3 regions of the Arthrobacter sp. SAFR-044 genome follow, and region 1 is predicted to be linked to each of the others. Evidence: riboswitches for the same ligand, from Rfam matches in the RefSeq annotation. Region 1 holds a riboswitch; each other region holds the start of a gene.
The links. A riboswitch is a leader RNA that binds a small molecule or an ion and turns the genes downstream of it on or off. The one in region 1 is predicted to bind cyclic di-AMP.
Positions count from the first base shown of each region.

Region 2: it holds a riboswitch for cyclic di-AMP, as region 1 does, so the genes downstream of both, ACR65J_RS16750 (M23 family metallopeptidase) here and ACR65J_RS08120 (LysM peptidoglycan-binding domain-containing protein) in region 1, are expected to answer to the same signal.
Region 3: it holds a riboswitch for cyclic di-AMP, as region 1 does, so the genes downstream of both, ACR65J_RS19260 (aggregation-promoting factor C-terminal-like domain-containing protein) here and ACR65J_RS08120 (LysM peptidoglycan-binding domain-containing protein) in region 1, are expected to answer to the same signal.

Region 1 covers NZ_JBPFDN010000004.1:167,474-170,737, forward strand. The annotation lists gene ACR65J_RS08115 (protein adenylyltransferase SelO) at 1-902, shown strand, start outside; gene ACR65J_RS08120 (LysM peptidoglycan-binding domain-containing protein) at 1,013-1,858, opposite strand; cyclic di-AMP (ydaO/yuaA leader) riboswitch at 1,862-2,033, opposite strand; gene ACR65J_RS08125 (TraR/DksA family transcriptional regulator) at 2,399-2,758, shown strand; gene ACR65J_RS08130 (DNA alkylation repair protein) at 2,755-3,264, shown strand, end outside.
Region 2 covers NZ_JBPFDN010000011.1:98,696-101,959, forward strand. The annotation lists gene ACR65J_RS16745 (C40 family peptidase) at 135-815, opposite strand; cyclic di-AMP (ydaO/yuaA leader) riboswitch at 886-1,065, opposite strand; gene ACR65J_RS16750 (M23 family metallopeptidase) at 1,194-2,009, opposite strand; cyclic di-AMP (ydaO/yuaA leader) riboswitch at 2,022-2,251, opposite strand; gene ACR65J_RS16755 (iron-dependent transcriptional repressor DtxR) at 2,368-3,069, opposite strand.
Region 3 covers NZ_JBPFDN010000016.1:83,651-86,914, reverse strand. The annotation lists gene upp (uracil phosphoribosyltransferase) at 1-109, shown strand, start outside; gene ACR65J_RS19265 (glyoxalase superfamily protein) at 154-573, shown strand; gene ACR65J_RS19260 (aggregation-promoting factor C-terminal-like domain-containing protein) at 689-1,393, opposite strand; cyclic di-AMP (ydaO/yuaA leader) riboswitch at 1,399-1,559, opposite strand; gene ACR65J_RS19255 (glycosyltransferase family 39 protein) at 1,727-3,264, opposite strand, start outside.

The DNA of each region.
Region 1 (3,264 bases):
ACGCGCGGGCAACCGAAAATGCGGACCTTCTGAAACGGCTGGCGGACCACGCCATCAGCAGGCACTACCCGCGCGCCGCTGACGCCGCCAACCCCTACCTGGCACTGTTTGGTTCTGTCGTCTCCGCCCAGGCGGAGCTGGTGGCCCGGTGGATGCTGGTGGGATTCGTGCACGGGGTCATGAACACGGACAACATGACCATCTCCGGGGAAACCATCGATTATGGTCCGTGCGCGTTCATGGACGCCTTTAATCCGGAGGCCGTCTACAGCTCCATCGACGTCGGCGGGCGCTATGCCTACGCCAACCAACCAGTCCTGGCCGAATGGAACCTGGCCCGGCTCGCCGAGGCCATGCTGCCGCTCATCGATGAGGACCAGGAGAAGGCGGTTGCCCCGGCGGTGGAGGTGCTGCGTGGTTTCCGCGGTCAATACAGCCGGGCATGGACCAGCGGAATGACAGCCAAGCTGGGCCTGAAGAGCGGCGGGGGAACCGGCGATGAAGCCGCTGCTTCCTCTCTGGTGGACGATGCCATCGGCATCCTGAAAGACGGTCCCGTGGACTACACCCTGTTCTTCCGAAACCTGGGGAAGGCAGCCCGTGGGGAACTGCGCCCCGTGCGCGCCATGGTCCTTGACCTGGCCGCGTTCGATGCGTGGCTGGAACGGTGGCAGGCGCTCCAGCCTGACCCGGAGCTGATGGACAGCGTAAACCCCGCGTACATTCCCCGGAACAACCTTGTGGAGGAGGCGCTGTCCGCTGCCACTGGCGGAGACATGGGTCCGCTGCAGCAGCTGCTGGAGGCGGTCACTGATCCTTTCAGCGAACGGCCCGGGCTGGAACGCTACATGCAGGGCCCGCCCGAGGACTTCGGCAGCTACATGACCTTCTGCGGGACCTGACCGCGGCGGGACGCCGCTCAGCAAAACGGCAGGAGGGTGGCAGCCGGGTTTCCCGGCTGCCACCCTCCTGCTTCAGTCGGCGCCGCTAAGCGCGCCGGACAATGCGACGACTAGGCGACGCGTACTGCGGAGTAGCCGCCGAGCCAGCTGATGGAGTGCACTTGCGTATCGAAGCCGTTGACGCCGCCGCTAACAACCTGGCCGTTGCCCGCGTAAACGCCCACGTGGCCGGAGGTGATGATCAGGTCGCCGGGAGCGGGAGAGCCTACAACGGTGCCGTACTGGAAGAACTGGGTGGGGGCAAGGTCGCCCACGGACTTGCCGACGGAACGCAGCGCCTTTTCAACCATGGCAGTGCAGTCCTGCTTGACGCCCACCTGGCCGTAGGCCGAGGCGAGGATCGCTGCGCCGGTGCCCGTACCGGTGGTTGATGCCACGGGGGTAGCGGAAGCGTAGGACATGTTCATGCCGGTGTTCGCCGGTGCGGTGGCGGCTGCGGCCTGCACGGGGGCCGCTGCGGGTGCGGGTGCCGGAGCTGCGGTGTAGCCTGCACCGGGGATCTGGATCTGGTCGCCCGGGTAGATGACCGAGGACAGTCCCAGGCCGTTGGCCGACAGGACGTCGTTCAGGCCTGCGCCGTAGGCCGCAGCGATAGCGCCAAGGGTGTCGCCCGAAACCACGGTGTGGACAGTCGCGGCCGCTGCGGCGGGGGCTGCAGCAGGGGCAACGGGTGCGGAGGCGGCCTGGACGGTGGTCTGCTCAGTGGTGTCCGGGGCGGTTACACCTGCGTGGGCCGGGGCGCCGACTCCGAAGGCAATGCCGGACGCTGCAGCAACGGCGAGCGCCGGGCGGCCCAGCGAGCGGGCCTGGGACTTGGCTGTGACGGCGAGGCCCTCGAGCACAATGGAGCGGGCCGGAGTCGCGCGGTGACGGGCTGAAATGGAATTTTTTGACACGGTTGATCGCCTCTCCCATGCCTGCGGGGTGAGCTGTCGGGTTCGGGCTGGAGATACCCGGCCGGAAGCAGCTCCGCGATGAGCGGAGGGACTTTCGACTTAACCCCTAGGCCAACATGTGGCCGTGGAAACTTGGTTCCCCCGTCCCTGCCAACTGGAGCGGTTGGATCCCATGATCAGCGGCAGGGCTCGGCATGCTGACGGGAATGTCCCGTCTGAGAGGGACACCAGACGACCATAACCCACCCTCAACGCCATTGTCACATTTAGATAACATACGAGGTCCTTCTCTCGAATTGCGCAAACGTCTGGACGTTACCCCGGTTCCCGGGCCGACCTCGGCTGATACTTCACCTTCCTGCCTGGTAACAAAGCGGACACGAAATTCTGTTTCATCCTGAGCGCGTGGCGGTCGGCTTCGGGACTGGGCCCCTGTTTGTGACCATCGCAACCCGTTGCCGCTACGCTCCCACGTGCCCGCCTGGAACCACCCGGTATCCCTGAACCGGCACCGGCTGACTCACGCGTTAGGCTGTCTCCATGCAGGATTTCGAACGGTTCCGTGCGCTGCTCGAAGAGGAGCGGGCGCGGCGCCTGGCACTGTTGCCGGCACTGCGGGCGGACATCGAGGCTGCGAACTCGGCGCGCCAGGATTCCAATGTCGACGACGAGCACGATCCCGAGGGCGCCACCATCGCCTTCGAACTCTCGCAGGCCTCCGCGCTCCTGAAACAAAGTTCGGCGGGCCTGGACCAGATTGAAGCGGCCCTTGCCCGGCTGGCGGCGGGATCCTATGGAACCTGTGCCGTGTGCGGGGAGCCTATCGCCGAGGGAAGGCTGGAAGCCCGGCCGTGGACCCCGTTCTGCATCCTGCACGCGGCGTCCGGGCGCGGGCGATGACGGGTGCGGCGGACGTGGTGTCCGCGGCGGCGGATTTCGTGGACCGTACGCTGCAGAACGAGGGCACCTGGTACCATGCGGACGACGTCGGGGCACGGCTGGAAGGGATGCTGGCCTCTTATGGTTCGTCTGTGGGGGCCGTCCGCGGGACTGTCCGTGATGCGCTGCGGAAATTCAAGGACCTGGACCATGACGGCACGGTCATGCTGGCCTCCGCTTTATGGGGTCAGCCGAGGCCCGGTTCCCGGCCGGTGTTCGAGCGCCGCCTGGCAGCGGTGGTGCTCCTGCAGACAAGGGTGCAGTTGCTCCGGCATTCTGACTTGACCCGCCTGGAGGGCTTCCTTCGCTCCGCACAGGCAGTGGAGCTGGCCGAGCCCCTTCTCGCCGACGTCCTGGTCCCATTGCTGGCGGGGCTGGGGGAGCGTGAACGGCAACGGGCGGGCGTTGTCCTGGCACGGTGGCAGGAAGACCCGGATCCCCGGCTGCGGGCGGCGGCCCTTGCCCTT
Region 2 (3,264 bases), on a different contig from region 1:
CGCGTGTAGGCAGGCAAAGGGAACTGGACGCGCCGGCATCTTGGGGGTACGCCGGCGCATCCCGAACGGGGATGTGGTTTCTAGCGAAAAGGCTTTGGGCAAAGAAATAGCCCTTGGAGCATGAAGTCCAAGAACTACTTGTTGAGGTGGTAGTACGACGAGGTACCGGTGGCTGCAGGCGAGTGCAGCAGCGTGCCCTGGGACGGGTTGAGTGCGCTGATCATCATGCCGTTGCCGACGTAGATGCCCACGTGCGCGCCGCCGTTCTGGACGACAACGTCGCCAGGCTGCGGGGTGGAGGTGGGGGTCATGATGTTCCACGCGTTGGTGCGGGGGATGCTGATGCCGGCCTGGGCGTAAACCCACTGAACGAACCCGGAGCAGTCCCAGCCGGTGACGGGGCTGGTGCCGCCCCACACGTAGGAGTGTCCGATGCCGGTGTAGGCGATGGCTGCAATGCCGGACGTTGCCGCGGATACGGTCTCTGCGGCTTTCGCGGCCGGGGCAGCGTCCTGGCCTGCGGTGGCCGTGGCAGCGCGTTCGGCCGTAGCGGTGGACTGGGTACGCACCGCTTCCACCTTTGGAGCGGCGGTGGTCTTGACGACGGGGCGCTCGAAGGAAACCGTGGCCGTCGGGGCGGCGGTGACAGCGAGGGCCGTCTGGGCCGAACCGGACTCGGTGGAGGCAGAGACACCAGCGGTGGTGTCTGCTGCGGTGGCCGGCAGGCCCATGCTCAGGATGAGGCCCGACGCCGCTGCCACAACGGCAGCCTGGCGGCCTACGGGCCCGGCATTTGCACTCACGGCCTTGGACACGGCGTCCAAGGGGCTGGTGCGAACCGTTTGCGCACGGTGGCGCGCAGAATTATGGCGTGAAGACACGAAGGTAGCCTCTCCCAATGCCTGCGAGGTGAGCTGTCGGATTCGGATGGGAGTCACCCGGCCACACTGCTTCCTGGGAAGCTCGTGACTTAACCCCAAGGCCTTCTGAACGTGAAGGCCAAAATTGGTTCCCCCGCCCCTGCCAGACGATGAAATGCGAACGGACCTTGAGCGGTGGCAGAGTTAGGCAATCCACTCAAGAGCGTCAACTTCGGAAAAGTTGACGCGAGTTAGACGGTACAGCAGTTTTCTTTCAATGTCACATTCAGGTCACAGCGCGTGGATGCGATCTGAGAGTGGTCAATCATTTGGTTACAGCCAGCCCATCGGGTCGACCACTTCGCCGTTGACCTGCACCTCGAAGTGCAGGTGGCAGCCGGTGGACGCCCCTGTCGTGCCGCTGAGCGCCACAACGTCGCCCCGGGAGACCGTCTGGCCCACCTTGACGTTGAAGGACGACAGGTGGTTGTAGGTAGTCTCGAGCCCGTTGCCGTGGTCGATGACCACCCGGTTTCCGCCGCCGAACTGGTGCCAGCCCGCGAAGGTCACGGTGCCCGTCGCGGCAGCAAGGACGGAGGTTCCGCACTGGGCCACGAAGTCCTGGCCGCGGTGGAAGTCCCCGGAGCCACCGGTGATCGGGCTCACCCGGTAACCGAAGGGTGACGCAGTGGTGAGCGAGGCCAGCGGCGCGGCCAGGGTACCGGCCGACGCGGCCCGCGTTACGGAACCGGCGGACTGGGCGCTCAGGAGTTGCTTCAGCTTCCCGTCGGGGTCGGCCTGGGTCACTACGGCTGAGCGGCTGAAGTCGATCTGGGCCCCGATATCAGCGGAAATCTGGGGACTGACGGCGGAGGCCGCCAACGGCGCGTTGCCTGACGCGTCCGTTGCCATGACAGGACTGGTGGCGGGCACCGTGACCGTCAGCACCAGGCCGGTGGCGGCCAGGGCGATTCCAGCTTTCTGGCCGATACCGCTGGCGGCGGCAAACTCCGTCACCTGCCGGAACGGACCCCGGCGCCGGCGCGCGTCGCGATGCAGATCACGGGGGCGCTCCGCTGCGACATCTTCGACAACCCGGGGTGCCGAAGGGGTGCCGGCCGCGCGGCGCCGGCCCCGGGAGGTCTGCATGGTCAAGAAGGGTTCCTCTCTGGAAAAGCCTGCGGAGTTAGCTGTCGGATTCGGGTCAGAGAGATCAAAGACCCGGCCCGTCAGGGCAAGCTTCTGCACAGGGGTGTTCCCGGAAGAATCCTTCACTGGAGAGGCTTGCTGCTGACGGACTTCACCCCAAGGCAGCCCCCCGCTGCCGTTTGTGGTTCCCCCGCCTCTGCCAGTAACGACTCGTGCACCCGATCCGCTGGCAGAGCTCGGCTCCGGATCGGGTAACGCTTAAGTATCAACGATTGGTTCCACTATAGGGCCTTAAGACCCTAGGTAACAATTCCGTTATCTTTGCGTGGAACGACGGCGCTGGGCTATAGGGCCCGCCTCAGGACCGGCGCATGGCGACAAAAACGTGGGCTGCAACCTCGGGCGGGAGCTCCAGTGCGCCTTCGATTCCGGAGACGCGCACGGAGATGTAATCCCCCACGCGCTCCAGGCCTACGGCAGCCCCGGGCCGGATTCCGCCTTCGTCCAGTTGCGCCAGCAGTTCCGGTTCCACCTGGATCGGTTCCGCCAACCGGCTGATGGTCACCACGGAGGCGGGCGCATAACTCTTCATTGCCTCGACCAGGCTGATGGCGCCGTCGGCCAACCCGGTGGCCGGCTGTCCGCCCAGCGCCGCGAGGCCGGGGATCGGGTTGCCGTAGGGCGATTCCGTGGGATGGTCCAGCATCTCGTAAATGCGCCGCTCAACACGCTCGCTCATGACATGTTCCCAGCGGCAGGCTTCGTCATGCACGTAGGCCCAGTCCAGTCCGATGACGTCGGCCAGCAGGCGCTCGGCCAACCGGTGCTTGCGCATGACTTCGGTGGCCCGCTTGCGGCCCGTATCCGTGAGTTCCAGGTGCCTGTCACCGGAGACGACAACCAGTCCGTCGCGTTCCATCCTGCCGATGGTCTGGGACACGGTGGGGCCCGAGTGGCGCAGGCGCTCGGCGATACGGGCCCGGAGGGCAACGATGTTCTCTTCCTCAAGCTCCAGGATGGTCCTGAGGTACATCTCCGTAGTGTCGATCAGATCCGTCATCCAGCTCAGCTCCTCGAGCGCAGTACCTTGCGTTGTCCCACCGTATCGCCTCTTGCCGCGAGGTAGTCCGGGGGCCAGCTTAGCCTATTTTGACTTTGTCCGAATAGCCGCGCCCCGGGCAGCCTGACAGCGTGCGGCGCGTCTCATTGTCTGGACTTTGATCCCTCCGGCTCCCGCCCCCACTGCCATTCAGGC
Region 3 (3,264 bases), on a different contig from region 1:
CAACGTGCACATCGTCCTGGCCTCCATCGACGAGAAGCTCAACGAGAAGTCCTACATCGTTCCCGGCCTGGGCGACGCGGGAGACCGCCTCTACGGCATCGCAGGGTAGCGTTCCCCCTTTTTTGGACCGGGCCGCGCCGCTAGCCTGTGCGGATGGACTGGAAACTCGAACTTGTGTTTGTCCCCGTGTCCGACGTTGACCGCGCCAAGGACTTCTACGTCAACAAGGTGGGCTTCAACGCCGACTACGACGAGCGGCCGTCGGACGACATCCGCTTTGTGCAGCTGACCCCGCCGGGTTCGGCCTGCTCCATCTGCATCGGCGAGGGTCTTTCGGACGCCCCGCCCGGTACGGGATCGACCCTTCAGATGGTGGTCAGCGATATCAATGCCGCCCACGACTACCTGAAAAACAACGGCGTGGATGTCAGCGACGTTGACGTGCAGGACTGGGGCCACTTCGTGTACTTCGCCGATCCGGACGGCAATAAGTGGGCTGTGCAGTACATCCCGTGGCGGAACGCCGGGCCTGACGCAGCCCAGAGCACCGAGACCCAAACCCCGGCGACTTAACACGCTGCAGCTCAACGCACCGCGGCCCGCATCCGGATGGATGCGGGCCGCGGTTGCTGCCTGGGAGGCTCAGCGGAAGGTGCCCCTTCAGCTCACCGCCGCAGGCGAGCAGTGCCTAGTACCAGTTGTGCGCCAGGTGGAAGTCCAGGGCGCCGCACGGGGAGGCGTAGCTGAGCTTGATGTAGTTCAGGCCCCAGTTGATCTGCGTGCGGTAGTTGGTGAGGTAGTCGGCGCCGGAGCTGGCCATCTTCTCAGCAGGGAGGGACTGGACGATGCCGTACGCACCGCTGCTGGGGTTGGTGGCCGTAGTGGTCCAGTCCGATTCCTTGGTCCACAGCGTCTGCAGGCACTGCATCTGGTCCGGTCCCCAGCCGTACGTGGCCAACTGGCTGGCGGCGTAAGCCTGGGCACCGGCGGGATCGTTGACCGCGACGGCGGGTGCCGGCTCAGGTGCGGGGGCGGGCTCGGGTGCAGGTGCCGGGGCTGGCGCGACCGGCGCGGGGGCGGCAGGTGCCGCTGCGGGAGCCGGTTCGGCCGCCTGCGGTGCTACGGCGATTGCGGCGGGAGCGGGGCTCTCCACAGGGTTGGAGCGGATCTCGCTCTTCTCGATGCTCATTTGGGCGTCGGACGCTGCCGTGCTTGACTCGGTGGATGACACCGGGGTCATGCTGCCGGTGGCCTGCCCGGCCGCGCCTACCCCAACCAGCACCGCGCACGATGCTGCAAGGACGGCGGCGCGCTGGCCCAGGGTGGTTTTCTTTGCCGCTTGCTTGGCCCGGTGTTTAGCGGGCAGGCATGGTTCTGCCGTGTTTTTGGACATGATTGATCGCCTCTCACACCTGCGGAGTTAGCTGTCGGGTTCGGATGAGGGCATCCGGCCGTACGGAAAGATCACGTACGTGCTTAACCCCAAGGGCATTCATTGCCCGGGACGGTGGGTCCCCCGCCTCTGCCGTTGCTCAATCGGAATCCAGGGGAAGCGGCAGAGCTTGGCGTCAACCCGGGATATGCGGCCCGAACGGGGGCCGCACCCAATCGACGGTACAGGAAGATTAAGCCAAAGTCACATTTAGGTAACAGAAGTCACGGCAAGCAGCGCGTCGATTTGCACCGCTTGCCGGGATCGTTCGAGCCTGGAGGCTATCGGTGCATCCTACTTTGCGAGTTGGTAAACGATGGAGTTGCCCACAGTCTGGGCCTGGAAGTTGGCCTGGACCCAGGCTGCCACCTCCGAGTTGCCGCCGCGGGCGCCCATGCCGCCTCCGCCCATGCCGCCGGCCTGGATGTAGTACCCGATCTCGCCCTTGGACACCATGTCCTGGAACTCGGCGAGGGTGGGGTACGGGTCTCCGCCGTTCCAGCCGCCCAGTGCGATGACGTTGGTGTTGGTAGCGAGTTCCAGGCTGGCTGCCTGGCTGGCGCCGCTGACGATCGCGGACCATTTGGTCGTGGTGGATGACAGCAATGCGGTGACCGCGGCGTCGGCGGTTCCTTCACCGGGGCCGCCGCCGGTTCCTCCGGGACCAGCGGCTCCGCCGGCTGCATCCGGTGCGCCATCAATTCGGTTTGCGGGGTCAAACCCATTCGTTCCGGTGGCCGCGTCCGTGCCGTCGGCGCGGCCGCCGCGGAAACCTGCCGCCCGGTTTCCAAAGCCGCCTGCCGCCGGGCCCGCCGGCCCCGACGTCGGAATGGAACCTGAATGTGCGGACGTTGCGGTGGCGAGGGTCCAGGCACCCGCCCCAAGTCCGCCGGCCAGGAGGGATACGACGACGACGGCGGCAGCACCCGCGCGCCGGAACCGTCCGGTGCCAAGCGCGTCAACACGGAGCAGGATGCCGGCGGCGGCAAGGACGCCGAGGACGATGACGGCGACGCGCAGCCAGGGGAGCCAGGACGCGTCGCGGCCCAGGAGGACTGCCGACCAGATGGAGGTGCCCAGGACGGTTGCAGCCAGGACAATCCTGGCTGGCCAGTAGGAGCGGCCGCGCCAGAGTTCCACGGCACCGATGCCAATGAGGGCTGCGATCGCCGGCGCCAGCGCCACAGAGTAGTAGGGGTGCACGATGCCGCTCATGAAGCTGAAGACACCCGCGGTGACAAGGAGCCAGCCGCCCCACAGGATCAGCGACGCACGGCCCATGGCGGTTCTGGCTTCCCGCCGGGTGAACCACAGGCCGGCCACCAGCAGGACGAGGACGGCGGGCAGCAGCCACGACACTTCGCCGCCAAAGCTCGTGCCGAACATCCGCAGCAGCCCTGCCGCCCCGCCGAATCCGCTGTTGCCCCCGCCGAAACCGCCGGGTCCGCCGGCCGCGCCTCCCGCCCCGCCGCCGGGCATGCCTTCGCCTGAGCCGGTGATGCGGGCCAGGCCGTTGTAGCCGAAGGTCAGTTCCAGGAAGCTGTTGGTGGTGGAGCCGGCCATGTAGGGCCGTGCCGAGGCCGGCGTCAGCTGGAAAAGGGCGATGTAGCTGCCGGCCACCATAATGATGCCGCCCAGGGCGCCCATGAGGTGCCCCAGCCGGCGGCTGATCGAGGTGGGGGCAGCCCACAGGTAGGCCAGTCCCAGCGCCGGAACGATCAGGAAGCCTTGCAGCATCTTGGCGAGGAACGCCAGGCCGATCACGGCTCCTGCAGCAACCAGCCACTTCCAGCCCGCCCGTTCAATGGCCCGGGTGGTGAAGTATGCCGCGA